DNA from 2 places in the Salirhabdus salicampi genome. Region 2 is predicted to be linked to the other one. Evidence: a T-box and tRNA genes for the amino acid it is inferred to sense, from the RefSeq annotation. Region 2 holds a T-box; the other holds one or more tRNA genes.

Region 1 (15,644 bases), on a different contig from region 2:
TATGCGGAAGATAGTATGAGATGTGATGAGGAAATCTTTGAGTTAGGTATACCTGTCCTTGGTATTTGCTACGGAATGCAGCTTATGACACACCATTTCGGTGGTAAAGTAGAACGGGCTAGTAAACGGGAGTATGGTAAAGCGAACATTTCACTTCAAAATGATCCGAAACTATTTGCGAATCAGCCATCAGAGCAAACGGTTTGGATGAGCCATAGCGATAAAGTAAATGAAACACCAGAAGGATTCCAAGTAGATGCAACGAGTCCATCCTGCCCAATCGCCGCTATGTCTGATGAAAGCCGTCAAATGTATGGCGTTCAATTTCACCCTGAAGTACGTCATACTGAATTTGGAACGAAATTACTAGAAAACTTCGTATTCAATATTTGTAATTGCGCAGGGAACTGGACAATTGAAAACTTTATTGAAATGGAAATTCAAAAAATTCGCGATGAAGTCGGCGATGGAAAAGTGTTATGCGCATTAAGTGGAGGTGTTGACTCTTCAGTCGTAGCCGCACTATTGCATAAAGCGATTGGGAAACAATTAACTTGTATCTTCGTTGACCATGGCCTATTACGTAAAGGCGAAGCTGACAGTGTAATGGAAACGTTCCAAGATGGCTTCGATATGAACGTCATTAAAATTGATGCTAAGGATCGCTTTTTATCCAAGCTAGCAGGCGTAGCCGACCCGGAAAAGAAACGGAAAATTATCGGCAATGAGTTTATTCATGTTTTTGATGATGAAGCTGCACGACTGAAAGACATGGACTATTTGGCACAAGGAACGTTATATACGGATATTATTGAAAGTGGTACAGATACAGCGAAAACAATCAAGTCCCATCATAACGTAGGTGGACTTCCGGAAGATATGCGTTTTCAGTTAATTGAGCCATTAAATACTTTATTTAAAGATGAAGTCCGTGAACTAGGTACACAACTTGGGCTACCAGATGAAATTGTTTGGCGCCAGCCATTCCCTGGTCCAGGTTTAGCGATTCGTGTATTAGGTGAAGTAACGGAAGAAAAGTTGAAAATTGTCAGAGAATCGGATGCTATTTTGCGCGAGGAAATGAAAAATTCTGGTCAAGAAAAAGAAGTATGGCAGTTCTTTACTGTACTACCGAATATTAAGAGTGTAGGGGTAATGGGTGACGAAAGAACATATGATCATACTATCGGTATTCGTGCGGTAACGTCTATTGATGGAATGACATCAGACTGGGCTCGAATTCCCTATGAAGTACTAGAAAGAATATCAAGCCGTATCGTAAACGAAGTAGAACATATTAACCGAGTCGTTTATGATATAACAAGTAAGCCTCCAGCTACTATCGAGTGGGAATAAGCGAACTATCTACAAAAAAACAACTAAATCATTCGTATTTTAGTTGACAAACTCATACTTTAGTCTATAATAAAGAAGTATCATTCATAATAATTATTATATACCGTCGTATAATTTTGGGAATATGGCCCATGAGTTTCTACCAAACCACCGTAAATGGTTTGACTACGAGGGTTAATTGCACCTAAATAGACTTTTTGTGTGCGATTTTCCTTCTGTACGTTCAGAAACTCCTGGCCTAATGGTTGGGAGTTTTTTATTTTACGATTTTAAAAACAAACTGAGGAGGATGACTAACGATGAAAAAGTATTTTCAATTTGATGAGTTAGGAACTAATTATAAAACAGAATTTATTGCTGGTTTAACTACGTTCTTATCTATGGCTTATATTTTATTCTTAAATCCAATTATTTTAACACTTGATGGTGTACCTGATGAAGCGTTGGCAGAAGGAGTTACTAGAATCGACGGTGGAGCAGTATTTACGGCTACTGCTTTAGCGGCTGCAATTGGTACATTGATTATGGGACTATTAGCGAAGTACCCGATAGCTCTAGCCCCGGGTATGGGTCTAAACGCATTTTTTGCTTTCTCTGTTTCTTTAGGAATGGGGATTAATTGGGATACAGCGTTAGCTGGTGTTCTAGTATCTGGTCTCATTTTTATTCTCTTAACAGTAACTGGTTTACGTGAAAAAATTATTAACGCAATACCGTCTAATTTAAAACATGCAGTAGGTGCTGGTATTGGATTATTTATTGCGTTTATCGGTTTGCAAGGTGCGGGGATCATTGAGGCTGATGGAGCTACACTAGTTGGGTTAGGTGACTTAAGCGAACCAACGACATTACTTGCTATATTTGGACTGATTGCAACTGTAGTATTGCTAACCATTGGTTTTAAAGCAGGTATTTTTTATGGAATGATTTTAACGGCAATTGCCGGTATGATGTTCGGATTGATTGATACTCCGAAAGCAGTTAGTGACGTAGTGGGAAGTGTTCCAAGTATTGCACCGACGTTCGGTCAGGCGATTGCCCATCTAGGTGACATCTTTACAATTGAAATGTTAATTGTTATTTTAACATTCTTATTCGTAGATTTCTTTGATACTGCTGGTACTTTAGTAGCGGTAGCATCACAAGCAGGATTTATTAAGGATAATAAACTGCCACGTGCAAACAAAGCGTTATTAGCAGATTCAACAGCGACTGTTGCAGGATCTATTTTAGGTACATCTACAACTACATCTTATATTGAGTCTTCTGCAGGTGTTGGTGCAGGTGGTCGTACAGGATTTACTTCTGTTGTTACAGCCGGATTTTTCTTAATTGCGCTATTCTTTTCACCATTACTAGCAGTCGTTACCACTCAAGTAACAGCCGCTGCACTAATTATTGTGGGTGTGCTAATGGCTTCTAATTTAAAGCATATTGAGTGGGATCGCTTTGAAATTGCTGTTCCAGCCTTTTTAACAATGTTTGCTATGCCATTAACGTATAGTATTGCAAATGGGATTGCCATTGGATTTATTCTATATCCAGTGCTTATGTTGTTAAAAGGACGTGGGAAAGAAATTAACCCGGTTATGTATGTACTATTTATTATCTTTGTCTTATACTTCTTATTCTTGCCACAAGTTTAATAGAGTAAAAGCTTAGCCGTTTTTAATGGCTAAGCTTTTATTATTTTTCCTACTTTTTTATTGACCAGCTTGTTTTCAGATGGTATATTCATTACGTATTTTCCAAGAGGGCCTGTAGCTTAGCTGGTTAGAGCGCACGCCTGATAAGCGTGAGGTCGGTGGTTCAAGTCCACTTAGGCCCATCCATAAGAGAGAAGCCAGAAAGTTCTTGCTTTCTGGCTTTTATTTATTTTTTAGTATTTTAATAGGGACGCGATGTTTGTTTGATTGTTTCGTGATTAGCCGATAGAGATTCATAATTAATAACCCGTTTTTATAAGTCGCATCAATTTTGTCACTTCGAACAGGAAACGGGAGATCAATTTTCCGGTCAAAGGAACCTTGAACGATTTCCTCTTGAACGAGTTGCCCTGACTGATGTATTGGAATTTCCCCCCGAACTTCCAATGTAGCATAGTCTACGTAAACATTAATATTTTTGACATCTTCAATTCCGGGTATATTAAATATACAACATACTTCGTTATCGTATTGATATACATTTACTTGTGGGATTGGGGGCTTTAAAACGTGATCAAATTCGTTCCAAAAGCTCTCTCCAAAGAAACGGTCCATATTCTTTTTCCAATCTTGCATATTTTGAAAAGGATCCATTCACTACCCTCCTAAACAAGTCACACCGATGTTTAGGCATCAGCATAAGTGTAAACAATGCGTTATATAGTATGCGTCTCATATAGAGTTGGTTCATTTTATTTTAAGAGGAGGAAATAATAATAATGCTGGAAAATGCATTTATAATGATAGTCATTATTTTGGCGGTAAATATTACGTATGTTTCGTTATTTACAGTTCGGATGATTTTAACTTTGAAAGGGCAACGTTATACTGCAGCCTTTGTAAGTACAGTAGAAGTTGTTATATACATATTTGGTTTAGGTCTCGTTTTAGATAATTTAGATCAAATTCACAATTTATTAGCTTACGCGATTGGGTACGGCTTAGGTGTTATAGCCGGTATGAAAATAGAAGAAAAATTAGCTTTAGGCTATATTACTGTAAATGTCATTTCTTCAGATCCCGACATTGAATTTACAAAAAAATTAAGAGATAAAGGTTATGGTGTGACAAGCTGGTTTGCGTATGGAATGGATGGAGATCGCTTAGCCATGCAAATTTTAACGCCAAGAAAGTATGAATTAAACTTATACAGCACAATTAAGGAGTTAGATCCAAAAGCATTTATCATCGCATACGAGCCGAAAAGTATTCACGGTGGATTTTGGGTGAAACAAGTTCGTAAAGGCCGACTAAAGAAAAAGGCGTAATCGTTAAGGAAGGAGGCAATTTTGTTTTGGGTAAAAAGAAGAAGAAGGAAAGGTTTTATGTAAAAGATGGAGAGACAATTGATCAATGTTTAGAGCGGATCAAGAAAGAAGGATATATGCCGGTAAAACGATTAGAGAAACCGATATTTCAAGAGATAAAAGAAAATGGCTCTACTACAGTAGAACCAGTTAAGAGAGAAATCATGTTTGAAGCTCTATTAATGGACCAAGAATAATCATGATCGCATTTAGGAGGCCTAAGATTGGCCTTCTTCATTTTCAGTAACCGTTTGACTCGGATTTTCCTTTTGCGACTGCTTTGTTGTTGAGTTTTCGAGAGTTCTTTCTGTAAGGTCTGTTACAGGACAATAACGTAAAATCCCTTCACCAACCTTCATAGCGCTTAACAACATAATTAAGATATTGCTTTGGCGCCACGGCCGTCTAATTAAACTAACTGTTGCATAACTTAACAATGTTAACCCTGTTGTAATTCGGATCAACCCGTTTATAAGTCCAATGTTAGGTTTTACCAACTTAACCCTTCCCTTCACAGTTTTAATGTATTAAAATTTTATATACAATGATTTTTTATTAAGGGGGATTGTTATGAGTGAGCATCGCTACAAATGGCGTAACCGACAACTAAGGGAACACGTTGCCGTAATAGATGGTAAATTAGCACCTTCCATCGTACTAAAGGATGCTACCTATTTAAATGTTTACTTAAAAAGGTGGATGAGTGGGCATATATGGATTTACGACGATCGTATTGTCTACGTTGGTGATCAGCTTCCAAGTATGCTTGAAGGCACAGAAATTGTGAATTGTGAGTCCCTTTATCTAGTCCCTGGGTACATTGAGCCTCATGCCCATCCGTTTCAATTATATAATCCCCATAACTTATCCGAATATGCAGCTAAGACTGGCACCACTGTATTTATTAACGATAATTTACCGCTTCTTTTTTTAATGGATAAAAAGAAAGCGTTTTCTTTAATAGATCGGTTTCATCAGCTGCCGTCATCTCTATATTGGTGGTCCAGGTTTGATTCACAATCTGCATTGCAGGATGAAGAATCCTTTATTAAAAATGCGAATATTTTATCCTGGTTAAAACACGATGCGGTTTTACAAGGGGGAGAACTCACATCATGGCCATCTGTATTAAAAGATGATGACCGCATGTTGCACTGGATGCAAGAAGCAAAGCGATTAAAGAAGCCTGTAGAAGGTCACTTTCCCGGGTCATCAACTGAAACTTTAACGAAAATGAAATTGTTAGGCGCAGATGGTGACCATGAAGCTATTACAGGCGAAGAAGTTTACCGTAGACTGATTCTCGGTTATTATGTAGCATTGCGCAACTCATCCATACGACCAGACTTAAGAAGACTGTTTCAGGAGTTAAAATCATTTCAGATTACCGAGTTTGATCAAATGATGCTTACTACTGATGGTGCGACACCTTCGTTTTATAAGGAAGGTGTCATGAATAAATGTATTGAAATTGCCATAGATGAAGGTGTACGTCCGGAAGAGGCGTATCGGATGGGATCCTATAATGCGGCAAAGTATTTTGGTATTGATCATCATACAGGAAGCATTGGACCTGGAAGATTGGCACATATTAACTTTTTAGAAGCTTTGGATAATCCCACACCAGTACGCGTACTTGCAAAAGGGAATTGGGTAGATCAAACAAGTCAAAAAACGAAAGTGAATTGGCATGAATATGGGATTCAACCATTACAAATTGATTGGTCTTTAAATGACAGTGACTTCCGTTTTTACGTGCCTGTAGGTTTGGAAATGGTGAACGATGTTATTATGAAGCCGTTTACGATAAAAGCGAAATATGAAAATGAACTAAATAAGTTAGACGATGGTGACAATCTATCCTTTCTCATTATGTTAGATCAAAAAGGCAGTTGGCGTATATCAACGTTATTAAAGGGGTTTACGAAGTCACTTGGTGGTTTAGTGAGTTCTTATTCTAACACGGGTGACATTATTTTAACTGGTGTACGAAAATCGGATATGAACTTAGCCTTTGAACGCATGAAGGAGATTGGCGGAGGTATTGTGTTAGCGAATGAAGGGGATATCATTTTTGAGCTCCCTTTAACTTTAAGTGGTATGATGTACGATGGTAATATGGAAACGTTAATGGAGAAAGAAGCTCGATTAACGAAGTTGTTAAAACAATATGGATACGCTTTTGATGACCCTATTTATACAATTTTATTCTTATCAGCGATACATTTGCCTTATATTCGGATTACACCTCAAGGAATTATCGATGTGAAAAAGAAAGAGGTACTCTTTCCTTCGATTATGCGTTAAAATATAAAAGTGGTAACGTTTAAACGTAATAAAGGTGGGATAAAGTGAAACAGAAAGCTTGGTTGATGGTTTACTTCATCGTATTCTTGTTCGTCTTGATGACTGCATGCTCAAGTGAAAAATCATCGACAGACGAAGATACAGAGCCCGTAAATGCACCAGTAGAAAATCGTGATCCCGAGCCGGATCCGGAACCAGACCCTGAACCAGAGGCTGAGCCCGAACCCGAACCTGAATATACTTACCCTTTCACAGGTATAAAGACTGATGAGCCAATCGATAACCGTTTAGTTAGTGTAATGATAAATAATCATACAAAAGCCCGCCCGCAAACAGGGCTGTCTAAGGCAGATATCGTCTATGAAATATTAGCAGAAGGGCCGATCACAAGATTTTTGGCATTCTTCCATAGTGACCAACCTGAACTTGTTGGTCCTGTACGCAGTGCAAGAGAATATTACGCTGATCTCGCGCTAGGTATGGATTCCATATATATTTATCACGGCGCAGCAACACATGTAGAACAAAATATCATCAATACAGGGTTAAATCTTATCAGTGGAGCAATTTATGATAATGATCAATTTTTGTTCAAACGTGAAGATTTTCGTAATGCTCCACACGATTCGTATTTAATATTTCCGAATGTGTATACGGTGGCAGAGCAAAAGAATTATGATGTGAAAAAGAATTATGAACCGTATCCGTTTTTAACGAAAGATGGCGCAAACGAGATATCAGGAGAAAGTGCAAATGAAATTCATATCACATATCGAGAGGGTTTAGAAGAGGTTTCGTACGAATTTGATTCTACGGAGAAAAAGTATATTCGATTCAATGATGGGGAAAAAACAGTTGAACTAGAAAACGAGGAGCCGGTTTATATTGATAACATCTTCATTGTTGAGACACCGCACCGTGTCATAGACTCGGCAAATCGTCGTTCCATCGATTTAAACTCCGGCGGAAATGGCTATTTAATCCGCAATGGCATTGTTGAAGAAGTTGAATGGAAAAACGTCAATGGACGCATTTTGCCATTTTATAAGGACGGGACAGAAGCGAAGTTTAGTCCGGGTAAAACATGGATTAACGTTATTCCTACTTCTCCAGGATTACAACATGCAGTCCAAATCAAATAAATGTACCATGAAATAAAGGAGCGTGAGCCTAATGCAAATTGATAAACTTCGAGGAAAAGAACTAGACCAATTATTTAATGCCATTTTGTCATTGCAAGATATCGAAGAATGTTATCGCTTATTTGATGACTTAGCTACTGTAAATGAAATTCAATCACTTGCGCAGCGGCTGGAAGTGGCGCGAATGTTACGGGAAGGGTACACATATCATAAGATTGAAACAGAAACAGGGGCATCGACGGCGACCATTTCCCGTGTAAAACGATGCTTAAACTACGGTAACGATGCTTATGAAATGGTGCTGAATCGTATTCATAATGCAGAATAAAAGGAGTGTGACAGAACGTCACACTCCTTTTTTCTATCATTAAAATTGTGTTTTTTCTAGCAAAAACTGTTTCAAATCGGCAATTGGCATACGGTTCTGTTCCATCGTGTCACGGTTCCGTACAGTAACTTGTTGATCTTCCACAGAGTCAAAATCAAAGGTAATACAATATGGAGTTCCGATTTCATCGTGGCGACGGTATCGTTTACCAATTGATCCAGATTCATCATAGTCCACCATGAAGTCCTTTGCTAAGTCAGCGAACACCTTTTGGGCTTCTTCAGATAATTTCTTTGAAAGTGGGAAAATAGCTGCTTTAAAAGGTGCAACAGCAGGATGGAAACGCATGACAGTACGAGTTGATCCATCTTCTAATTCTTCGACCTCATATGCATCTGTTAAGTAAGCAAGTGCAAGGCGGTCGGCACCTAGTGCCGGCTCAATGACGTATGGAATATAACGCTCGTTATTGTTTTCTTGATCAATATACTGGAAATCCTCACCGGAGTGTTCAGCGTGTTTGCTTAAATCAAAGTCTGTTCGTGAAGCGATTCCCCATAGTTCACCCCATCCAAATGGGAAATTATATTCCAAGTCTGTTGTTGCATTACTATAGTGGGAAAGTTCATCATCACCATGGTCACGCTTACGTACATTTTCAGCTGTTAGACCTAAGGACAATAACCAGTTATAACAGAATTCTAACCAATATTTTTGCCATTCTTTTTCTGTACCCGGTTTACAGAAAAACTCCATTTCCATCTGTTCGAATTCTCTTGTACGAAAGATGAAGTTACCCGGTGTAATTTCGTTTCGGAAACTTTTTCCGATTTGGGCAATTCCGAATGGGAGTTTTTTTCTCATGCTTCGCTGTACATTTTTAAAGTTAACGAATATACCTTGGGCTGTTTCTGGGCGTAAGTAAATTTCGTTTGTAGAATCTTCTGTAACTCCTTGGTATGTTTTAAACATTAAATTAAACTGACGAACCTCAGTAAAGTTGGTTGAGCCACACTCCGGACAAGAGATTCCCTCGTCTTTGATCATGCTTTCCATCTCTTCAAACGGTAGTCCGTCTACGATTATCTCTTGTCCCTTAGCAGCAAAATGGTCCTCAATTAATTTGTCGGCACGGTGACGAGATTTACAATCTTTACAATCAATCATAGGATCGTTAAAGTTCCCTAAGTGACCAGAAGCTTCCCATGTTTTTGGATTCATTAATATTGCAGCGTCTAGTCCTACGTTATAGGGCGATTCCTGAACGAACTTTTTCCACCAAGCATCTTTTAAGTTTCGTTTTAACTCAACACCTAAAGGACCATAATCCCAAGTGTTCGCCAAACCTCCGTAAATTTCTGACCCTTGAAAGACAAAGCCTCTATGTTTGGCGTGATTGACGACATCATCCATGTTTTTCGTCATCGTTATTCCTCCTTTTAATTTGAAAACTTACAATAATATAAAAAACTCTCGTCCTTGGGCTGCTGTGCCCAGGGACGAGAGTTGACTCCCGCGGTTCCACCCTGATTGACGTTCAAAGTTGCTGAAACGTCCTCTTTCGGTCTAAGTACTCTGGAATGCCGTTTCGCTAAATCTTACTTCGAGCTCCCACCAACCTCGAATCGCTATTAGAGTAGAGGATTTAGTTACTATTGTTCCTTCATAGTACGACTTTATTTTAGTTATTTTATATTAGCATACGGAAAAGATGGAAACAAGTTACTGCCTTCTAATTTTATCAAAAAGGGGATCCAATTCAAAGAAGGGGAGAATTTTTGATATAATAATGAAGCGGAAATGATATTGGAGGCTTGGATAATCATGGAATGGAAACAGTGGCGACATGTTTTTAAGTTAGACCCAAACAAAGAAATTTCAGACGAAGAATTAGAACGGGTATGTGAGTCAGGGACGGACGCGATTATCGTTGGAGGCACAGATGCAGTTACATTAGATGATGTACTGAATCTTCTGGCGAGAGTCAGGCGTTATTCAGTTCCTTGTGCAATGGAAATTTCCAATTTAGAGTCCGTTAGTCCAGGTTTCGATTACTATTTCATCCCCTCTGTCTTAAATAGTAAAGAGACAAAATGGATTATCGACTTACATCACGAAGCAGTCAAAGAATTTGGGGATGTAATGAACTGGGATGAGATTGTAATGGAAGGATATTGTATTTTAAACCAAGAAGCGAAAGCTTTTCAATATACAAACAGTACTATGCCAAATCAAGAAGATGTGGTGGCATATGCACAATTAGTTGAACGGATGTTCCGATTCCCAATTTTTTATTTAGAGTACAGTGGTACATATGGGGATCCGGAATTAGTAAAGGAAGTTAAAAATTATTTACATGATACGAAGCTTATATACGGTGGCGGTATTTCTGGAGCTAAAGAGGCGGAAGAAATGGCCAGGCACGCAGATATAGTAGTTGTCGGGAACATTATATATGATGACATCAAAAACGCATTACGTACGGTGAAAGCTGTTAAAAATACAAGTAAGGATGGGATATTGTGAGCTTTACGGCAAAAGACGTTATTAAAGGTATGAATCAACCACAGGCAAAAGCAGTTCAACATACAGAAGGCCCTTTATTAATTATGGCCGGTGCCGGCAGTGGGAAAACAAGAGTATTAACACACCGTATCGCATACTTATTAGGAGAAAAACAAGTGTCTCCTAAAAGTATACTGGCGATTACGTTTACAAATAAAGCAGCTAAAGAAATGAAAGAGCGTGTGTATCGTTTAGTTGGAAGTGAAGCGAATGATATTTGGATATCAACATTCCACTCCCTTTGTGTACGGATTTTACGTTACGATATTGACCGTATTGGATATAGCCGTAACTTCACAATTCTAGATACCGGTGACCAATTAACAGTAATTAAACAAGCGTTGAAAGATTTAAATATCGACCCGAAACGTTTGGAGCCGAGGGCTGTTTTAGGTGCAATTAGTTCAGCGAAAAACAAGCTGATGGGACCGGAAGAGTATGAGAAAGAAGCAGGACAAAATTTTTATGAACAACAAATTGCAGATGTGTACAAAATATATCAGAAAACACTGCAACAAAACCAGGCACTCGATTTTGATGATTTGATTATGCAAACGATTGTATTATTTGAGCGTGTACCAGAAGTGTTACACAACTACCAACGACGCTTTCAATATATTCACGTGGATGAGTATCAAGATACGAACCATGCTCAGTATCAGTTAGTGAAAATGTTAGCGCAACGCTATCAAAATATTTGTGTCGTTGGTGACTCTGATCAGTCTATTTACCGCTGGCGTGGTGCAGATATAAGCAACATATTGTCATTTGAAGAAGATTATCCAAATGCCCATGTCGTTATGCTAGAACAAAACTATCGTTCTACGAAGAAAATTTTGGATGCAGCAAACCACGTGATTAAAAAGAATACATCAAGGAAACCGAAAAAATTATGGACTGAAAATGATGATGGAGACAAGATCCAATACTTTCAAGCGGGAAGTGAAAAAGAAGAGGCATTGTTTGTAGCGGATGAGATTGACAAGTTAAAAAGGGAAGAACGGGTAAGCTATCGAGACGTAGCTGTTTTATATCGAACGAATGCCCAATCCCGAGCAATTGAAGACGTTTTTGTTAAAGCGAATATTCCGTATCAAATCGTTGGTGGGACGAAGTTCTATGACAGAAAAGAAATTAAAGACTTGTTAGCCTATTTACGATTAGTGGTGAATCCATCCGATGATATTAGTTTTCAGCGAGTTGTAAACGAGCCTAAACGAGGGATTGGCCGGACGTCACTAGATAAAGTGGTAGCTTATGCCGCCAGTAACGGAATTTCTCTTTACAATGCTGCTGCTGAAGCTGATTTTATTGGCGTGAGCAAAAAGGCGGCCAATGCCCTCGTATCGTTTCATAACCTTATTCGAAACTTTCACCAAATGCAGGAGTACTTATCTGTAACGGAATTAGTGGAAGAAGTGTTAGATAAAACAGGTTATATTGAAATGCTTCGTAATGATAAGACGCTAGAAGCGCAAAGCAGACTTGAAAACATCGATGAATTTAAAACCGTTACACAAATGTTTGAAAAAGATAGCGAAGAAGATAAAAGCCTTGTAGCCTTTTTAACAGATCTAGCATTAATTGCAGATATCAATAATGAGGAAGAAGATGAAGAGAAAGTTGTACTAATGACTTTACACTCGGCAAAGGGGTTAGAGTTCCCGGTTGTCTTTTTAATTGGAATGGAAGAAACAATTTTTCCACATAATCGATCGTTGCAAGATGAGGAGGAAATGGAAGAAGAACGACGTCTAGCATATGTAGGGATTACACGTGCGGAACAAAAGCTCTATTTAACCCATGCAAAAATGCGTACATTGTATGGTCGTACGAATATGAACCCTATTAGTCGATTTATTGAAGAGATTCCAAGTGAATTAATTGATCGTGAAGAAGAAGCCAACCCATTTGTCGGATTTCAATCGAATAGTTCTAACCAGTCATCTGTCGGACAATCAAAACGAAAACCTCAACGATTACAAAAGAAGAAATCTACTGGAGGAGAAAGTATTGATTGGGCGCCGGGAGATAAAGTGCAGCATAAAAAATGGGGAGAGGGTACGGTAGTGAAAGTACAAAGTTCAGGGGACGATATGGAACTGGACATTGCTTTTCCTAATATTGGTATTAAACGGTTGCTAGCTAAGTTTGCGCCAATTTCGAAAGGATAAATGAGGTGAACGACGTGGATACCCATCAAGCGAAAGAGAAAATAACCAAACTACGAGAAGAGCTAAATGAATATAACTATGAGTATTATGTACTTGACCGCCCAACGATTTCCGACCACGAGTACGATGAAAAGATGCGTGAGCTAATCCAGTTAGAAAATGAACATCCAGAACTAAAAACGGAAGACTCTCCTTCCCAACGTGTTGGGGGAGAACCCCTTGACGAGTTCGTAAAAGTTCAACATAAACTTCCGATGCTCAGTTTAGGAAATGCTTTCAATGAAACGGATTTACGTGATTTCGATAGACGGGTTCGAGAAGGTTCGGATCAACCTGTCTCTTATGTTTGTGAACTGAAAATTGATGGTCTTGCCGTTTCATTAACATATGAAAACGGAAAGTTTGTCCGTGGTGCTACTAGGGGTGACGGGAAAACAGGAGAAGATATTACGCATAATCTGAAAACCGTAAAAAGTATCCCGTTAAAGCTACAACAAGATGAAACCATTGAAGTGAGGGGAGAAGCGTTTATGCCAAAACGCTCCTTTGACTCCTTGAATGACGCACGTGCACAAAAAGGTGAGGAGTTGTTTGCGAATCCCCGTAACGCTGCAGCAGGCTCTTTACGTCAATTGGATCCGAAAATTGCTGCAAAACGAAATTTGGATATATTTATTTATAGCGTAGGTGAATGGCAAGGAGAACATTTGAATGCACACAGTGAACGGCTAGATTACTTAAAGCAACTAGGTTTTAAAACAAACCCAGAGTGGAAACGTTGCGAGACAATTGACCAAGTGATTGATTATGTTAAACATTGGACAGAAGATCGTCCACATTTAAGTTATGAAATTGACGGTATCGTTATTAAAGTAGACCAGATTGATGTCCAGGACGCATTAGGCTTTACGGCAAAAAGTCCTAGGTGGGCAATCGCTTATAAATTTCCGGCAGAAGAAGCGATTACGAAGCTTGTCGATATTGAATTAAGTGTTGGCAGAACAGGCGTTGTTACACCTACCGCCATCTTAGAACCTGTTAAAGTTGCAGGCACGACAGTGAAACGGGCTTCTTTACATAATGAAGACCTAATTCAAGAAAAGGATATCCGTATCGGTGATACTGTCGTCATTAAAAAAGCAGGGGACATTATTCCTGAGGTCGTAAGGGTTATCACAGAAAAGCGAACAGAAGACCTAGAACCATTTCAAATGCCAACACATTGTCCAGAGTGCGGGAGCGACTTGGTCCGTCTGGAAGAAGAGGTTGCTTTAAGATGTATTAACCCGAATTGTCCTGCACAATTACGTGAAGGATTAATTCATTTTGTATCCAGAAATGCGATGAATATCGATGGACTAGGTGAGAAAGTAATCGCTCAATTGTTTAAAGAAGACCTCGTTCATACGATTGCAGACCTATACAAACTAAACAAGGAACAACTGTTACAATTAGAGCGAATGGGTGAGAAATCGGTTAACAATCTATTATCGGCGATAGAAAAATCTAAGGAAAATTCGTTAGAACGGTTACTGTTTGGTTTAGGAATTCGATATGTAGGAAGTAAAGTAGCAGATACGTTAGCGCAACATTTTAAAACGATTGATGCCTTGATGAAGGCTGATAAGGAAGATTTAGAAGCAATTCAAGACATTGGGGAGAAAGTAGCTGATTCCATTGTCCGTTATTTTCAAAAGCCTCAAGTTGCATCACTGATAGAAGAGTTAAAACAATTAGGTATTAATACGAAATATAATGGGATAACAATGGAAGAAATAACGGAAGATTCACCGTTTGCAGGAAAAACCGTCGTCTTAACGGGAAAGCTCGAAGTGTATGGACGTTCAGAGGCGAAAAAGAAGATCGAAACGTTAGGTGGAAAAGTTACGGGTAGTGTAAGTAAAAAAACAGACCTATTGATTGCTGGGGAGGATGCAGGTTCTAAATTAGAAAAGGCAACCTCCTTAGGAGTTGAAGTTTGGGATGAAAACCGCTTTATAAGAGTATTACAAGAGGAATAAAGGAGGTGGAAGAATGAAAAGGTTTGTTACCACAATTGCCGCCTTTTTAACGATTGTTGCTGGTTGCGCACCGACATATGAAACGGAAGAAGAAATTGTACAGGAAAATGAAGAACAGCAAAACGAAACAGCGATTGTGCCTAAGGTGAATATTTCTGATGACTACTACCGCGTTATTCTCCCATATAAACAAGGGAAAGGTGAAGGGGTAATTTATGAACCGAGTGCGGCGAGGGGAGTCATCGTGAATCAGATGGCAAATCGGTTTGATATTGATGAAATTGAAACAGGCTTGCAAAGGCATGCTACAACTTATTTCTCAACGAACCAATATTACTTTCAAGAAGGGCAATATTTATCTGCTAACGTCATTTATGATTGGCTTGGACGAAGTATGAGCGATAAACAAGCGGAAGAATATATAAAGAAAAATCAAAATGTTAAAAAGGAAAATTTACAAATCGGTTTAAACCCACCTTTGGAAGACGATAAAGATGTTGAGGCATACCGGGAAGCCCCTAGGTATTTGTCCCATATATTAGAGCATAATTATTTATCTCGCACGGATGAAAATAAAGTAGTTTTAGGGGGACTTAGCATCGCCCTTGCTTTAAAATCATCCTATCGTTTTCAGTTAGAGGCGGGGCCAGATTATTACTATGAACCGATTGGTACGGATGAAATGGTAAGAGAAGGGAAGCAAATGGCACAAACGATACTCGAACGTGTACGAAATAT
Region 2 (15,644 bases):
AAAATTGGTGGACCTGCTGATTTATTTATTGAACCTAACGGCATTGATGAGTTGAAAACGGCGTTAAAGATATTAAAAGAGAAGCAAATCCCAATACGTGTTATCGGTAGGGGTTCAAACCTGCTTATTGATGACCAGGGCATTCGTGGTGCAGTTATTAAAATGGGAACAGGAATGGATCACATAGAAGAAAAAGACAACGATGTCATTCGTGTTGGCGCAGGATATCCGTTAGTAAAGCTGGCTACTATTATGAGTAGGCAAGGTAAACGAGGTCTAGCTTTTGCAGGGGGTATTCCAGGAAGTGTTGGGGGAGCGGTTTATATGAATGCTGGCGCTCACGGTTCAGACGTTTCTAACATTTTAACAAAGGCCCATATTTTATTCCCGGATGGAGAGTTAAAGTGGTTGACGAATAAAGACATGGAATTTTCATACCGTACCTCTGTCCTCCAACAAAGACGAAAAGGCTATTGTGTAGAAGCGGAGTTTCAACTTGAAACAGGGGATAAAGAATCGATTATAAAAGAAATGAAGCATTATAAAGATTATCGTCGTGAAACACAGCCCTGGAACAACCCTTGTGCGGGAAGTATCTTTCGCAATCCATTACCACAATACGCTGGACAGCTAGTTGAAAAGGCTGGGTTAAAAGGCTACAAAATTGGTGGGGCGAAAATATCAGACCTTCATGGAAACTTTATTGTTAATGAAGGGGATGCAACCTTCCAAGATGTAATGGAACTCATTCAATTTATCCAAAAAACCATTTGGGATAAATTTGAGGTGAAAATGAATACAGAAGTTGAAATTGTGAAACAAGACGAAGCATAGTTTCAAAAACATTGTAAGCTATGCATGGTATACTTTACTGAAGTCCGAATGTAAATAAATGGTGGCTAGGGGTAATATGTATGGCAAAGAAAAAAGTTGTCTCCATTGAGGAACGAATACCTAAACTAAAACAAGCTCGTAAAAAGAAAGCGAATCGAAGGTTAATCTTTTATTTATCCCTATTTTTTCTTTTGATTAGTATTATTACGTACTTACAATCGCCTCTGAGTCATGTCAAACATTTTGAAGTCGAAGGCAATTACTTTATTACCGATGGAGAGGTATTAGCTGAAAGCCAACTCACGACAGAATATAATATATGGCAAATAGATTTTCAAACGATTGAGCGTAACATCTTGAAGCATCCTGAAATTAAACAAGCTACCGTTACACGGAAATTTCCTAGAACCGTTCAAATTGAATTAGAAGAGTATATTCGTGTCGGCTACGTAAAAGAAGGAGATCGTTTTTATCCCATCTTGGAAAACGGGGAACGATTATTAAACCAGCAAAATGACATACCGAAAGGGGACGCACCAGTTTTAATCGGATGGAATAACGATACGTACCTCGTTGAAATGACGGATGAATTGAGAGGGTTAGAACCTAGTATTGCGAGTCAAATTTCAGAGATTCATTGGCTTAACGATGAAACAAACCCATATAAAATAAGGTTATTTATGATGAACGGTCAGGAGGTTGTTGCTTCTATACGTAATTTTGCACAAAAGATGGGGGTATACCCTTCTATTATCGCCAAGCTAAAACCTGAACAAAGAGGAGTTGTTCATATAGATGTCGGAGCTTTTTTCATTCCGTATGAACGTGACTCAGAAGAACTGCAAGACGTTTCTGGGGAGGAACAGGTAAATGAGAGTGAAAGGTAAACACGTTATCTACTCTTTCATTTTGCTCGTTTCTGGTTTTTTAGCTGCATATAGCTTCCAAATGACAAAAGACCGAAATCAACTTATGGATATGCCAGATGATGCATTAACAAAGGACTATTTTTATCGTGAAGAGCTAAACAAAACAGAAGAGAAAAATAATGAGTTAAGGGATAAGTTGGCGCAGTTAAAAAAGGAAATTACTGAATTAGAGGAACAGTTAGGAGAGGAACAAGAAGCACTGACGAAGTATATTGACGATAAACGCTTGTTAGAGCGGCTTACTGGTGAAGTACCTGTAAAAGGCCCAGGAATATCAGTTACGCTGGAAGATGCGGAATACGTTCCATCAGATAACTCCATTAATGACTACATTGTACACGATCGCCATATTTTAAAGGTCATTCATGAACTTTCTTCATCGGGAGCAGTAGCAATTGCTATTAACGGTCAACGCCTCTATAAAGATAGTTTTCTATCCTGTGTAGGTCCTGTTATTTCTGTAGATGGAATCAAACATCCTGCTCCTTTTGTCATAAGTGCAATTGGGGACCCTGAGGTGCTTTCTGCTAGTGTACAAGCTCAGAACGGAGTAGTATATGAGCTTGTAAGCGAGAATGTAGAGGTAACGGTACAAACGAAAGAATCAATAGAAATGAATACTCGTGACACCGTTGAAAGGTGGTAATGAATATGCCACGAAAAATAACTGTTGCAAGTATTGGTTTAATTGCTGGCTTTATGCTGGCTATTCTCATTCAAACGAAACAAAATCCAGAAATACGTGATACGAGAGATTTATGGGAAATACGTTCAGAACTACGTAAACAACAAATGGTTCAAAATGAACTATATGGAGAAATTACGGAGGCAGAGCAAATCATTCGAAGCTATCAAAGTGAATCGAATGCGACAAAGTTACAAACGTTACAAGAGTCAGTTGAGTTATTAAAGGAAAAGGCTGGAATGACGGAAGTCGAGGGTGAAGGTTTAGTTATTACGATTGAGCCAATATTTAAGGGAACGGAAATGGGCCCCGTATATACAGATATACAACCTAGCTTATTAACTCGATTTATAAATGAGTTATATACATATGGAGCGACAGATATTGCAGTCGAAAATGAAAGGGTCATTCAAATTAGCCCAATCCGACAAGTTAACGACTATACTTATGTAAATGGAAGACGTATATCGTCACCACCTATTCAAATCAAAGTATTAGCGGAAGACCCTGAAAGGCTATTAAATTATATGGAGATTAGCCCACTATTAGACTACTTTGCCGTAGAAAATCTTAATATATCCTTTGAATTTTCCATTGTAAACTTACCGGAATTTCATGTACCTATGGACCTTCACTGGCTCCAACCGGTTGATGATGAAGGGGTGGGGGAGTCGTAATGTGGTTAGCCGTTCTATTTTTCATAATTGGATCAGCGCTAGGGTTACTAACAAATATTCAAATCCCTACAAGGTATGAAGACTATTTATCTATCGCTGTATTGGCGGCTTTTGACACGCTAGTAGGAGGTATACGTGCCCACCTGGAATACAAATTCGATGATAAGGTGTTTGTGACGGGCTTTTTCTTCAACATTACGCTTGCGGCGCTGTTAGCATTTGTTGGCGTGCAATTGGGGATTGATCTATATTTAGCTGCGGTTGTAGCATTTGGTGTCCGTTTATTTCAAAATATCGCCCTTATTAGACGGAATGTATTGGAAAGATATGACAAAAATAGAAAAAATAAAAAAACATAAAAATTTAAGAGGAAAACTTTATTTATCTGTTGAATTATTTAATAATACTTATATAAGGTGCTTTCTGACCTTTTAATGATTGACTTTCTATATAAATCAATTTAAAATCCAAATATCGACAAAGAAGCAGAATTTTGGATGGCCTTAGCAGGAGGTGCGAATTTTGAACAACAATGAAATACTCGTCAGTCTAGATGTAGGAACATCCAGAGTTAAAGTAATTATTGGGGAAGTAACAAAAGATTCATTAAACATTATCGGTGTAGGAACGGCAAAATCAAATGGTATGAAAAAAGGGGCCATTGTTGATATAGACCAAACCGTACACTCCATTCAAAATGCAATTGAACAAGCAGAAAGAATGGTAGATATGAAAATTGAAAAAGTCGCAGTCGCGATAAATGGAAACCACGTTCAATTACAAGCTTGTCATGGGGTAGTTGCCGTATCGAGCGATAACCGCGAAATTGGGAACGAAGATGTAACCCGTGTGATTGACGCCGCACAAGTGATGTCTATACCTCCTGAGAGAGAAGTGATCGATGTTTTTCCAAAGCAATTTATCGTCGATGGACAAGATGAAATCACAGACCCTAGAGGAATGATAGGGGTAAGACTTGAAATGGAAGGAACCCTTATTACATGTTCAAAAACCGTATTACACAATACATTAAAATGTGTTGATTTGGCTGGATTGGAAGTTCAAGATGTTTGTTTACAGCCGTTAGCTTCTGGATCTGTTGCTCTATCGAATGATGAGAAAAATTTAGGTGTTGCTCTTATTGACATCGGTGGAGGTAGTACAACGGTATCTGTATTTGAAGGTGGACACTTAAAAGACACATCCGTAATCCCGCTAGGTGGGGATAACATAACGAAAGATTTGTCTATCGGAATGAAAACATCTACAGAAGAAGCTGAAGATATGAAACATGATTTCGGATGCGCTTATTATGAAGATGCAAGTGAGGAAGAAACCTTTGAAGTCACAATGATTGGAAGTGACCAAAAGCAAACATTTAACCAAGCACAAATTTCTGATATGATTGAGGCAAGACTTGAAGAAATCTATGCCTTCGTTGTAAGAGAATTACGAAAAATGGGTTTACATGATCTGCCGGGTGGGTATGTACTAACCGGTGGTATGATGAATATGCCTGGTGTACTTGAGCTTGCACGGGATGTGTTTCAATCTAACGTGCGTATTGCGATTCCGGATTACATAGGAGTGAGAGACCCGCAATACACAGCTGGAGTAGGCATATTACAATTCTCTTATAGCAATGCTAGAATACAAGGAAAAGAACTAGATTCTTCGGTATCTATGGAAACTATCGACAGTAAACCGACAAAAAGTAAACAACGAAATCAACCAAAAACGGAAACGAAAAAAAATAAAGAAACGGGTATTGCCAAGTGGTTTAACTACTTTTTCGACTAATCTGTCGTTTCCTCATAAACAAAAATTTAAATGGAGTCTTGTAAACTGCAAAATGGGAGGAACGGGATATGTTAGACTTTGAGACAAACATGGATCAACTAGCTACTATAAAAGTCATCGGTGTCGGTGGCGGTGGTAGTAACGCTGTCAATCGTATGATTGAACACGGCGTACAAGGTGTAGAGTTTATTGCTGTAAATACAGATGCGCAAGCTCTTAATTTATCTAAAGCTGAAGTAAAAATGCAAATTGGTGACAAGCTCACTCGCGGTTTAGGGGCTGGAGCCAACCCTGAAGTTGGGCGCAAAGCTGCTGAAGAGAGTAAAGAGCAACTAGAAGAGGCGTTACAAGGTGCAGATATGGTATTTGTCACCGCCGGAATGGGTGGAGGAACCGGAACCGGTGCAGCCCCGGTCATTGCCCAAATCGCAAAAGAGATGGGGGCCCTTACGGTTGGGGTTGTTACACGCCCATTTACGTTTGAAGGTCGTAAGCGAACATCCCAGGCTGTCACTGGAATTGATGGCTTGAAAAGTAGTGTCGATACACTGATTGTCATTCCAAACGATCGTTTGCTAGAGATAGTAGACAAAAACACACCAATGCTAGAAGCATTCCGTGAAGCGGATAATGTATTGCGTCAAGGTGTACAAGGTATTTCTGATTTAATTGCAGTACCAGGGTTAATTAATGTTGACTTTGCCGACGTTAAGACTATTATGTCTGACAAAGGATCAGCATTAATGGGTATCGGAGTTGCTACTGGAGAAAACCGAGCTCAAGAAGCGGCGAAAAAAGCGATTTCCTCCCCACTTTTGGAAACATCAATTGATGGTGCCCACGGTGTGTTAATGAACATTACTGGAGGAGCGAACTTAAGTCTTTTTGAAGTTCAAGAGGCTGCTGAAATAGTCACATCGGCTGCAGACCAAGAAGTGAATGTTATATTTGGTTCCGTCATTAATGAAAACTTAAAGGATGAGATTATCGTGACGGTCATTGCAACTGGTTTTGATGAAAGTAAAACAGAAGCGAAACCGACACGTCCTTCCAACATGAACAAAGGGAGAGGGCAAACAGAGCGGCCTGTTTCATCTGTAGGAAGAAAAAACGATACGTTTGAAGAAGAAACATTGGATATTCCAACCTTCTTACGTAACAGAAATCGTAGATAGTAGATTAATTGAAGGAGTAAGCTTAACGCTTACTCCTTTTTTTATTTGACAAAATGAACGAAAATTAGCCGTTGCTAGAGAACAGAATATGACAGACTTTTCAGATGGAGTTTTTTATACTTACCGATATAGAGTGAAGTTGTCCAAGAAAGGCGGAAGGCTGTGGCAATTTACTTAGATGCTGTATGGTTATTAAATTTTTTTATTGATTGGATGATTTTACAACTTGTACATTGGCTATCCAGAGCCGAAACAAGCCGTTATCGGCTTATCTTTGGATCAGTGGTAGCTTCCTGTCTCGTACCGATTACCGTACTATTTCCCGGGCATTTTATTACATCTTTTCCTGGGAAAATCATGTATTCTGTTCTCATTTTATTTAGTGCATTCGGTTTTCATAACGTTAAACGTTTCTTAAGACAGTTTTTTACCTTTTATTTCGTCTCCTTTACGATTGGTGGTGGCTTATTCGGAGTCTACTTTTTAATAGGAGAGCAGTTCCAAGCAGTAGATGGGTTCTTTGTCACGTATGAAACAGGGTTTGGGGATATGGTGAGTTGGATATTTGTCATAACCTGCTTTCCGATCGTTTGGTGGTTTACACGACGCCGTATTGATCAGCTTGGCTTTGATCAAATGCGTTACACCGAAATGTGTCCAGTACAAATTGCGATGGATGGGAAGCTTACAGAAACAGTAGGTTTCTTTGATAGCGGAAACAGCCTTGTAGACCCCTTTTCCAAGCGTCCTGTAATTATTTGTGATGAAGTGGCATTACAGCAATGGCTCCCTGATGAGGACAGGGAAATGTTACGTCAATGTCAAGATGATTGGACGTTTGAACATTTATCTGATTATTGGCAAAGCAAAATTCGAATCATTCCGTATCAAGGAGTTAGCGGAAAGCGAAATTTCATCCTCGTGTTGAAGCCAGATCAAATCACAATTGAATATAAAGGTGTAAAATATGCAATCGAAAAAGTTTATATCGGTATTCAATTTGGAGAATTATCAGCAGATGGGAGCTATCATTGCTTATTACACCCAAAAATGATGCAGTCGCAAAACCTACAACTTACTTAAAGAAGGGGAGATTGGGCCATTATGAAAAAATGGAGACTGAAAATTCAATTAATTTGGTACAAAATTTTGTTCAAACTTGGGCTTAAGTCGGATGAAATTTATTATATCGGTGGAAGTGAAGCATTACCGCCTCCGTTATCAAAGGAAGAGGAAAAGGATTTACTAGATAAATTGCCAAATGGAGACAGAGCAGCCCGTTCAGTGTTAATTGAACGGAATTTACGGCTCGTAGTATATATAGCTCGAAAATTTGAAAATACAGGAGTAAACATAGAAGATTTAATAAGTATTGGTACAATTGGCCTTATTAAAGCTGTAAATACATTTAATCCTGAGAAAAAGATTAAACTTGCAACATATGCCTCTCGGTGTATTGAAAATGAAATATTAATGTATCTAAGAAGAAATAATAAAATTCGTTCAGAAGTTTCTTTTGATGAACCATTAAATGTCGATTGGGACGGGAATGAACTTTTGTTATCTGATGTCTTAGGTACCGACGAGGATATTATTACAAGGGACTTAGAAGCGAATGTTGATAAGTCATTATTAAAAAAAGCTTTATCAAGTCTAAATGACCGAGAAAAACAAATTATGGAATTACGTTTTGGGTTAGTTGGTAATGAAGAAAAAACCCAGAAAGATGTAGCCGATATGTTAGGCATTTCCCAATCATATATTTCCCGTCTGGAAAAAAAGATTATAAAGCGATTACAAAAAGAATTTAATAAAATGGTGTAATGTTTAGAAAGTTTTCTAACATTTGAATAAGGTAATTCCTGCATAAAATTCCCTCCAGTGGAGAAACTGTTTTGTGACACTAGCTCCACTTTAGGAGGGGTTTTAGATTGACACGACATAAGGTAGAAATTTGCGGTGTCGATACATCAAAGTTACCAGTATTGAAAAATGAAGAAATGCGAAAATTGTTCAAACGAATGCAAGAAGGTGATCAATCAGCCCGGGAAGAACTTGTGAATGGAAACTTACGTTTAGTCTTAAGTGTCATTCAAAGGTTTCATCATCGCGGCGAATATGTGGATGATTTATTTCAAGTAGGATGCATTGGTCTTATGAAATCAATCGACAATTTTGATTTAAGTCAAAATGTAAAGTTTTCAACGTATGCAGTCCCAATGATTATTGGGGAAATTCGTCGTTATTTACGTGATAATAATCCAATACGGGTTTCAAGGTCATTGCGTGATATTGCGTATAAGGCATTACAAGTTAGAGAGAGATTGATGAGCAAAACATCGAAAGATCCTACTCCGATGGAAATTGCAGAGGAAATGGGCGTACCCCATTCAGATGTAGTATTCGCGCTGGATGCTATTCAAGATCCCGTCTCTTTATTTGAACCGATTTACAATGATGGGGGCGATCCTATCTTTGTCATGGATCAACTGAAAGATGATAAAAATAAAGATACCATCTGGATTGATGAAATCGCACTAAAAGAAGGAATGCGTAGGTTAAACGAACGGGAAAAGATGATTTTAAACAAACGATTCTTCCAAGGGAAAACGCAAATGGAAGTAGCAGAGGAAATTGGTATTTCCCAAGCTCAAGTATCGCGCCTTGAAAAAGCAGCTATTCAACAAATGAATAAAAATATTCACCAATAAGCTTTAGCCAATGGCTAAAGCTTTTTATTTTTTACTTCAAGAAGTGTAATCTTTGCATATATTTATAATAAGGTAGGTGAGCTATATGACCATTTCGGAATTACAAGTAAAAGATATCATTGCTGTTGAAGACGGTAAAAAATTAGGATACATTACTGATTTAGAAATTGATGTAGACAGAGGTTACGTTTTAGCCCTTGTTATCTCTTTAAAAGGGAAAGTTTTTGGGTTGTTTGGAAAGGAAGATGAACTTGTCATACCATGGCATAATATTGTCACTATTGGCCGTGATGTTATTTTAGTGAAGACAGAGCGACCTCAACTCACACATTCTGTTGATGAATAGGCAGAAATGAATAAAAAAATATGATAAAATAAGTTAGAATTCCTTATGGAGGTTTTGATATGCAAGAGCCATTTCAAAAATGTGAAGCACCTAGTTTATTATCGATTAATGCCTGGAAACAGTATGGCATTATAGGAGGTATGACAACGAGGAATGGTGGAGTCAGTCCTTCTCCATTCGACGAATTAAATTTAGGGTTTCACGTGAACGATGATCGGAATCATGTCGAACATAATCGGTTTATTGTAGCTGACCTCCTCGCAACACCAACAAGTGATTGGGTTGGAGCAACGCAAGTTCATGGAACTGACGTATTAAACGTGACAAGTGATACATCACTTCCTTCCACTGCACAATACGATGGTTTTATTACAAATGTGAAAGGGAAGTTATTAACGTGTTTATATGCTGATTGTGTTCCGTTATTTTTTGCTGCTCCGAGTTTTGGTTGGATTGGCTTAGCCCATGCAGGTTGGCGTGGGACTGTGAACGGAATAGGTCGAAAAGTCATTGAATTGCTACAGCAACAAGGGGTTTCTATTGAGGATATCCAAATTGTAATTGGACCTTCGATTGGAAAACGTTACTATGAAGTAGATGAACATGTAATGAGTCATATTCCGAAACGCTATTGGCAAGAACCCGTTGTAAGCAAGGTGGATGATACACATTGGCTGTTAGACTTAAAAGGCCTTCACAAATCCATCTTTATTACAGAAGGATTACGTGAAAACCAAATTCAAATGACAAGTTTTTGTACTTATGAACATAAACACTTATTTTACTCCCATCGTCGCGATCAGGGAAAGACTGGCAGAATGATGGCATATATAAGATTGCAGTAGAAAGGAGTTCAACGAATGGTCACTGTAAAAGAGAACGCAGATTATATTAAGCAAAGAATAAAAGATGCCTGCAACCGATCAAATCGCAATCCTGAAGAAATCACGATTGTTGCTGTTACGAAATATGTTTCTGTTGCTCGTGCAAAAGAAGCAGTAGAAGCTGGTATTTTCAATCTTGGGGAAAATCGTCAAGAAGGAATAGAACAAAAGTATGAACACATTGGCGCACAAGCAACGTGGCATTTTATTGGCACCCTCCAGTCTCGAAAAGTAAAAAATGTGATTGATAAAGTAGATTATATTCATTCATTGGACAGGTTATCATTAGCGAAAGAAATACATAAACGAACAGAGAAGCCGATGCCATGTTTTGTTCAAGTTAATGTAAGTGGCGAAGAATCAAAACATGGCATCGATCCTGAAAAAGTGGAACAATTTGTGAAAGATTTACACCAATACAACAACATAAATGTCGTTGGATTGATGACGATGGCACCACTTGTCAATGATGAATCAATATTACGAAATTGTTTCCAATCGTTACGTAATTTGCGGGACCATATTCAAAGTTTGAAGTTGGATTATGCTCCATGTGAGTATTTGTCCATGGGAATGAGCAACGATTTTGACATTGCGATAGAAGAAGGGGCGACCCACATTCGAATTGGTTCAAAGCTTGTAGGTGATGAGCGAAACAAGGGGGGAAACGAATGAGTATAAAAAATAAAATAAAATCTTTTTTTGCTTTTGAAGATGAATATGAATATTTTGAAGAGGAGGTAGAAGAAGAAAAAGAGGCACCAAAACCAAAAAAACAAGACCAACATAATGTGGTGAGCCTGACAGCCATGCAATCTACATCGAAGTTAGTTTTGTGTGAACCGAAATCCTATAACGAGGCTCAGGAAATTGCTGATCATTTAAAGAACCGAAAAGGAATCGTCATTAATTTACAAAGAGTAAATCATGAGCAAGCAAAGCGTATAGTAGATTTTTTAAGTGGAACAGTTTATGCTATTAATGGAAATATACAAAAACTTGGGGAACAAACGTTTTTATGTGTTCCCGACAATGTTGATGTTTCTGGCGCCATCTCAGAATTTGAAGAACGAGATGAGCAAGAGCAAAGGTGGTAGGTAATATGATGATTCAGTTGTTTAACATTGTACATACATTACTTTATTTTTATTCATTTGCCATAATCGCTTATATTTTATTGTCATGGTTCCCTGGAGCAAGGGAGTCAGCGATAGGACAGTTTTTAGCTAAAATTGTGGAACCATACTTAGAACCGTTCCGCAAAATTATCCCTCCTCTCGGTATGATTGATTTCTCTCCAATTGTGGCTATTATTACACTACGCTTAGCGATGATTGGTTTAGGTGAACTGTTTAGAATGCTCATTTAAGTTTGAATGGAGAAGATATTGTGGATTTATACCAACATTTTCGCAAGGACGAGCAGCCGTTCATTGATACGGTTCTATCTTGGAAAGAGGAAGTCGAGCGTTCCTATATACCGAAATTGACGGATTTTCTTGACCCGCGAGAACAGCACATTATGCGAACAATTATTGGAAACCATCCAGACCTCATATTAAAATTTTTTGGTGGCTATGAAGGTGCAGAGCGTCAAAGGGCCTTCTTAGCCCCTTTTTATGAAGAAGTACAGGATTCCCGTTTCCAACTAATTCTATTAGAGGCGAAATTCCCTAAGAAATTTATTCAATTAGACCATCGTGATGTTTTAGGGGCTTTAATGTCCTTAGGTATAAAGCGGAAAAAGTTCGGTGATTTAATTATCGTAGATGACATCATTCAAATTGTGGCTGACGAGGAATTAGCTATTTATTTGAAAATGAATTTAACAAGTATTAAACATGCGAATCTTTCTTTCACAGATAAACATGTAAATTCCATCATCGTCCCGGAAAACCAATGGCATGAACGAAGTGGAACTGTATCTTCATTAAGATTGGATGCAGTTTTAAAAGAGGTTTATCAAATTTCCAGACAAAAAGCATCTGAAGGCATTGTTAAAGGGGCTGTGAAAGTGAATTTCCGCGTAGTAGAAGACCCGTCTTTTCAAGTAGAACAAGGAGATATGATCTCATTTCGAAAAAAAGGCAGAAGCAAGTTAATAGCTATTGAAGGTAAGACGAAAAAAGAAAAATGGCGAATTACGACGGCAACTTTAAAATAATATGATATAATTTGCAGGACTCGTGCAATCATCTGTCGAAATATATTATAAAATAAAATGTACAGCTAAGGGGGTATTTTCATGCCTTTGACACCACTCGACATTCATAATAAAGAATTCACCCGAACGTTTAGAGGGTATGATGAAGACGAAGTAAATGAATTTTTAGATCAAGTGATAAAAGATTACGAAAAAATGATTCGTGATAAAAAATCACTTGAAGAGAAAGTGGCGGAATTAGAAGAAAGAATTGGTCACTTTAACAACATTGAAGAGACTTTAAATAAATCAATTTTAGTTGCCCAAGAAACCGCTGAAGAAGTGAAAGGCAATGCGAATAAAGAAGCGAAACTAATTATAAAAGAAGCAGAGAAAAACGCTGATCGAATTATAAATGAAGCATTGTCAAAATCACGTCGGGTCGCTGTTGAAGTCGAAGAGTTAAAGAAACAAGCTAAAGTATTCCGCACCCGAATGAAAATGATTGTCGAAGCACAACTTGATCTAATTGAAAATGAAGATTGGGATGAATTATTTAAAGTAGAAATTGGGGAAACGGAAAGTTCTGAAGAAAATTATTAAATCCTTCTTGACGTCGGCATTATTTTTACATATAATGCTAAAGCATAATAGAATCGTATTTATAAAATAAAGACTATGACAGGGACAGTACAAAGAAATTCGTCATATATAGCGAATCGGGGATGGTGGAAGCCCGACTATATGAGATTCTTTGGAACATCACCCTTGAGTTTTCATATCGAATTCATTAGTAGATATGAACGTTAGCTAACGTTACAGCTTACTTAAGTGGATTGGCTTTAAACAGCCAATCAATTAGGGTGGTACCGCGAGGCCTTCTCGTCCCTTTCCAGGGATGAGAAGGCTTTTTTGATTTACGGAATTAAAGGAGGATAAACAGAATGGGATATAAAGAAACATTACTAATGCCAAAAACTGAATTTCCAATGCGAGGTAATTTACCAAAGCGTGAACCAGAAATGCAACAAAAATGGGAACAGGAAAATATTTATGAAAAAGTCCAAACACGTACAGAAGGGCGCCCGTTATTCGTATTGCATGATGGCCCTCCATATGCCAATGGTGATTTGCACATGGGTCATGCTTTGAATAAGGTATTGAAAGATTTTATTGTACGTTACAAATCAATGTCTGGCTATCACGCACCATATGTTCCTGGATGGGATACACATGGACTACCAATCGAGGTGGCCCTGACGAAGAAAAAGAAAATTGATCGTAAAAGCCTGTCAGTTGCTGAGTTTCGTGAACTTTGTAAAGAATATGCACTGGAACAAATTGACAACCAAAGAGAACAATTTAAACAATTAGGGGTTAGAGGAGATTGGGATAATCCTTACATTACCCTTACGAAAGATTATGAAGCTGCTCAAATTAAAGTGTTTGGAGAAATGGCGAATAGGGGCTATATTTACAAAGGCTTAAAGCCTGTTTATTGGTCTCCTTCATCTGAATCAGCCCTAGCGGAAGCAGAAATTGAATATAAAGATAAACGTTCCCCATCTATCTATGTCGCGTTTGATGTAAAGGATGGAAAGGGTGTATTAACTGGAGACGAGAAGTTTATCATTTGGACGACAACACCATGGACAATTCCTGCAAACCTTGCCATTGCTGTCCATCCGGCACTTGAGTATGCTGTTGTCAACGTGAAGGGCGAAAAGTTTATCGTAGCAGCTGATTTAGTAGAGCAAGTATCATCTGTATTAGAATGGGATGAGAAGACAGTAGAGAAAACATATAAAGGGTCCGAATTAGAAAGGGTAGTGGCATCCCATCCATTTTATGACCGGGAGTCTCTCGTTATCCTTGGAGAACACGTAACAACCGAAGCAGGTACTGGTTGTGTTCATACTGCACCAGGTCACGGTGAGGACGATTTCTGGGTTGGGAAAGAGTATGATTTAGGAGTGCTTTGCCCTGTAGATGAAAAAGGGAAATTTACAGCTGAAGCACCTGGTTTTGAAGGTCAATTTTATGATAAAGCAAATAAAGAAATTACAGAAAAGCTGGAATCAGTTGGGGCGTTATTAAAACTTGAATTTATTACGCACTCTTACCCACACGACTGGAGAACAAAGAAGCCAACAATCTTCCGTGCTACATCACAATGGTTCGCTTCTATTAAGGACTTTAGAGAAACAATCTTGGAAGAAATTCGTAACGTAAACTGGATTCCTGAATGGGGAGAAACACGGCTTTACAATATGGTGAAAGATCGCGAAGATTGGTGTATTTCTCGTCAACGCGTATGGGGACTACCAATCCCAGTGTTTTACGGGGAAAATGGTGAACCAATTATTACTGAAGAGACAGTCGAGCACGTGTCCAAATTGTTTAGAGAACACGGCTCTAACATTTGGTTTGAAAAAGAAGCAAAAGAATTGTTACCTGAAGGCTTTACTCACCCATCTAGCCCGAATGGAAAGTTTACAAAAGAAACTGACATTATGGATGTGTGGTTTGATTCTGGTTCCTCACACCAAGGTGTGTTAGTTGAACGCCCTGAATTGCAACGTCCTGCTGATATGTATTTAGAAGGCTCTGACCAATATCGCGGGTGGTTTAATTCCTCCTTATCTACATCAGTAGCAGTGACTGGGAAAGCTCCATATAAGTCTGTGCTAAGTCATGGATTTGTTAACGATGGAGAAGGTAGAAAGATGAGTAAATCGATTGGAAACGTCATTGTACCTTCAAAAATTATGAAGCAGTTCGGTGGAGATATTTTACGACTTTGGGTAGCAAGTGTCGATTATCAGTCTGATGTACGTATTTCTGATGATATTTTAAAACAAGTAGCGGAAGTATATCGTAAAGTAAGAAATACATTCCGTTTCTTGTTAGGTAATTTACATGATTTCGATCCAAATACAGATTCCGTTTCAGAAGAGAATCTTGAAGAAGTGGATCGTTATATGCTTGCACGTTTGCAACAACTGACAAGTAAAGTTCGTAACGCATATGACACGTATGAGTTTTCTGTAATTTATCATTCTGTACACAACTTCTGTACGATTGATTTAAGCTCATTCTATTTAGACTTTGCGAAGGATATTTTATATATTGAAGCGAAGGATGATAAACGTCGTCGTAGTATCCAAACGGTTTATTATGAAATGTTAACGTCCTTGACGAAATTATTATCACCAATTTTGTCCCATACAACTGATGAGGTATGGAGCTATATTCCAGGCGTAGAGGAAGAAAGTGTTCAATTAACGGATATGCCGGAACCAAAAACGGTTAAAGATGCTGACGAACTACTAGTGAAGTGGAATCACTTTATGGCAGTCCGCGATGATGTGTTAAAGGCACTTGAGGAAGCCCGTAACGAAAAAGTGATTGGAAAGTCACTCGAATCTCGTGTAATCGTTGTACCAAAAGATAAGAAAACA

Evidence for each region. A T-box is a leader RNA that pairs with one kind of tRNA and senses whether it is charged. The one in region 2 lies ahead of ileS (isoleucine--tRNA ligase), so its partner is inferred to be a tRNA-Ile.
Region 1: it encodes a tRNA-Ile, which carries the amino acid that the T-box ahead of ileS (isoleucine--tRNA ligase) is inferred to sense. The anticodon was not compared.

What each region holds. Positions count from the first base shown of each region.
Region 1 covers NZ_JANBWE010000005.1:25,178-40,821, forward strand. Annotated here, with positions in the region: gene guaA (glutamine-hydrolyzing GMP synthase) at 1-1,356, shown strand, start outside; purine riboswitch at 1,443-1,544, shown strand; gene NLW78_RS13465 (NCS2 family permease) at 1,656-3,002, shown strand; tRNA gene NLW78_RS13470 (tRNA-Ile) at 3,111-3,184, shown strand; gene NLW78_RS13475 (Hsp20/alpha crystallin family protein) at 3,225-3,656, opposite strand; gene NLW78_RS13480 (DUF2179 domain-containing protein) at 3,782-4,330, shown strand; gene NLW78_RS13485 (NETI motif-containing protein) at 4,357-4,566, shown strand; gene NLW78_RS13490 (YgaP family membrane protein) at 4,588-4,866, opposite strand; gene NLW78_RS13495 (adenine deaminase C-terminal domain-containing protein) at 4,940-6,676, shown strand; gene NLW78_RS13500 (DUF3048 domain-containing protein) at 6,721-7,818, shown strand; gene NLW78_RS13505 (YerC/YecD family TrpR-related protein) at 7,850-8,146, shown strand; gene NLW78_RS13510 (glycine--tRNA ligase) at 8,186-9,571, opposite strand; gene pcrB (heptaprenylglyceryl phosphate synthase) at 9,971-10,672, shown strand; gene pcrA (DNA helicase PcrA) at 10,702-12,885, shown strand; gene ligA (NAD-dependent DNA ligase LigA) at 12,900-14,906, shown strand; gene NLW78_RS13530 (CamS family sex pheromone protein) at 14,920-15,644, shown strand, end outside.
Region 2 covers NZ_JANBWE010000002.1:202,429-218,072, reverse strand. Annotated here, with positions in the region: gene murB (UDP-N-acetylmuramate dehydrogenase) at 1-834, shown strand, start outside; gene NLW78_RS07090 (cell division protein FtsQ/DivIB) at 915-1,721, shown strand; gene NLW78_RS07085 (DUF881 domain-containing protein) at 1,705-2,409, shown strand; gene NLW78_RS07080 (DUF881 domain-containing protein) at 2,415-3,125, shown strand; gene NLW78_RS07075 (small basic family protein) at 3,125-3,484, shown strand; gene ftsA (cell division protein FtsA) at 3,648-4,925, shown strand; gene ftsZ (cell division protein FtsZ) at 4,994-6,100, shown strand; gene spoIIGA (sigma-E processing peptidase SpoIIGA) at 6,263-7,183, shown strand; gene sigE (RNA polymerase sporulation sigma factor SigE) at 7,205-7,924, shown strand; gene sigG (RNA polymerase sporulation sigma factor SigG) at 8,032-8,811, shown strand; gene NLW78_RS07045 (YlmC/YmxH family sporulation protein) at 8,897-9,157, shown strand; gene pgeF (peptidoglycan editing factor PgeF) at 9,217-10,002, shown strand; gene NLW78_RS07035 (YggS family pyridoxal phosphate-dependent enzyme) at 10,018-10,716, shown strand; gene NLW78_RS07030 (cell division protein SepF) at 10,713-11,138, shown strand; gene NLW78_RS07025 (YggT family protein) at 11,147-11,410, shown strand; gene NLW78_RS07020 (YlmH family RNA-binding protein) at 11,431-12,204, shown strand; gene NLW78_RS07015 (DivIVA domain-containing protein) at 12,286-12,786, shown strand; T-box leader at 12,853-13,076, shown strand; gene ileS (isoleucine--tRNA ligase) at 13,128-15,644, shown strand, end outside.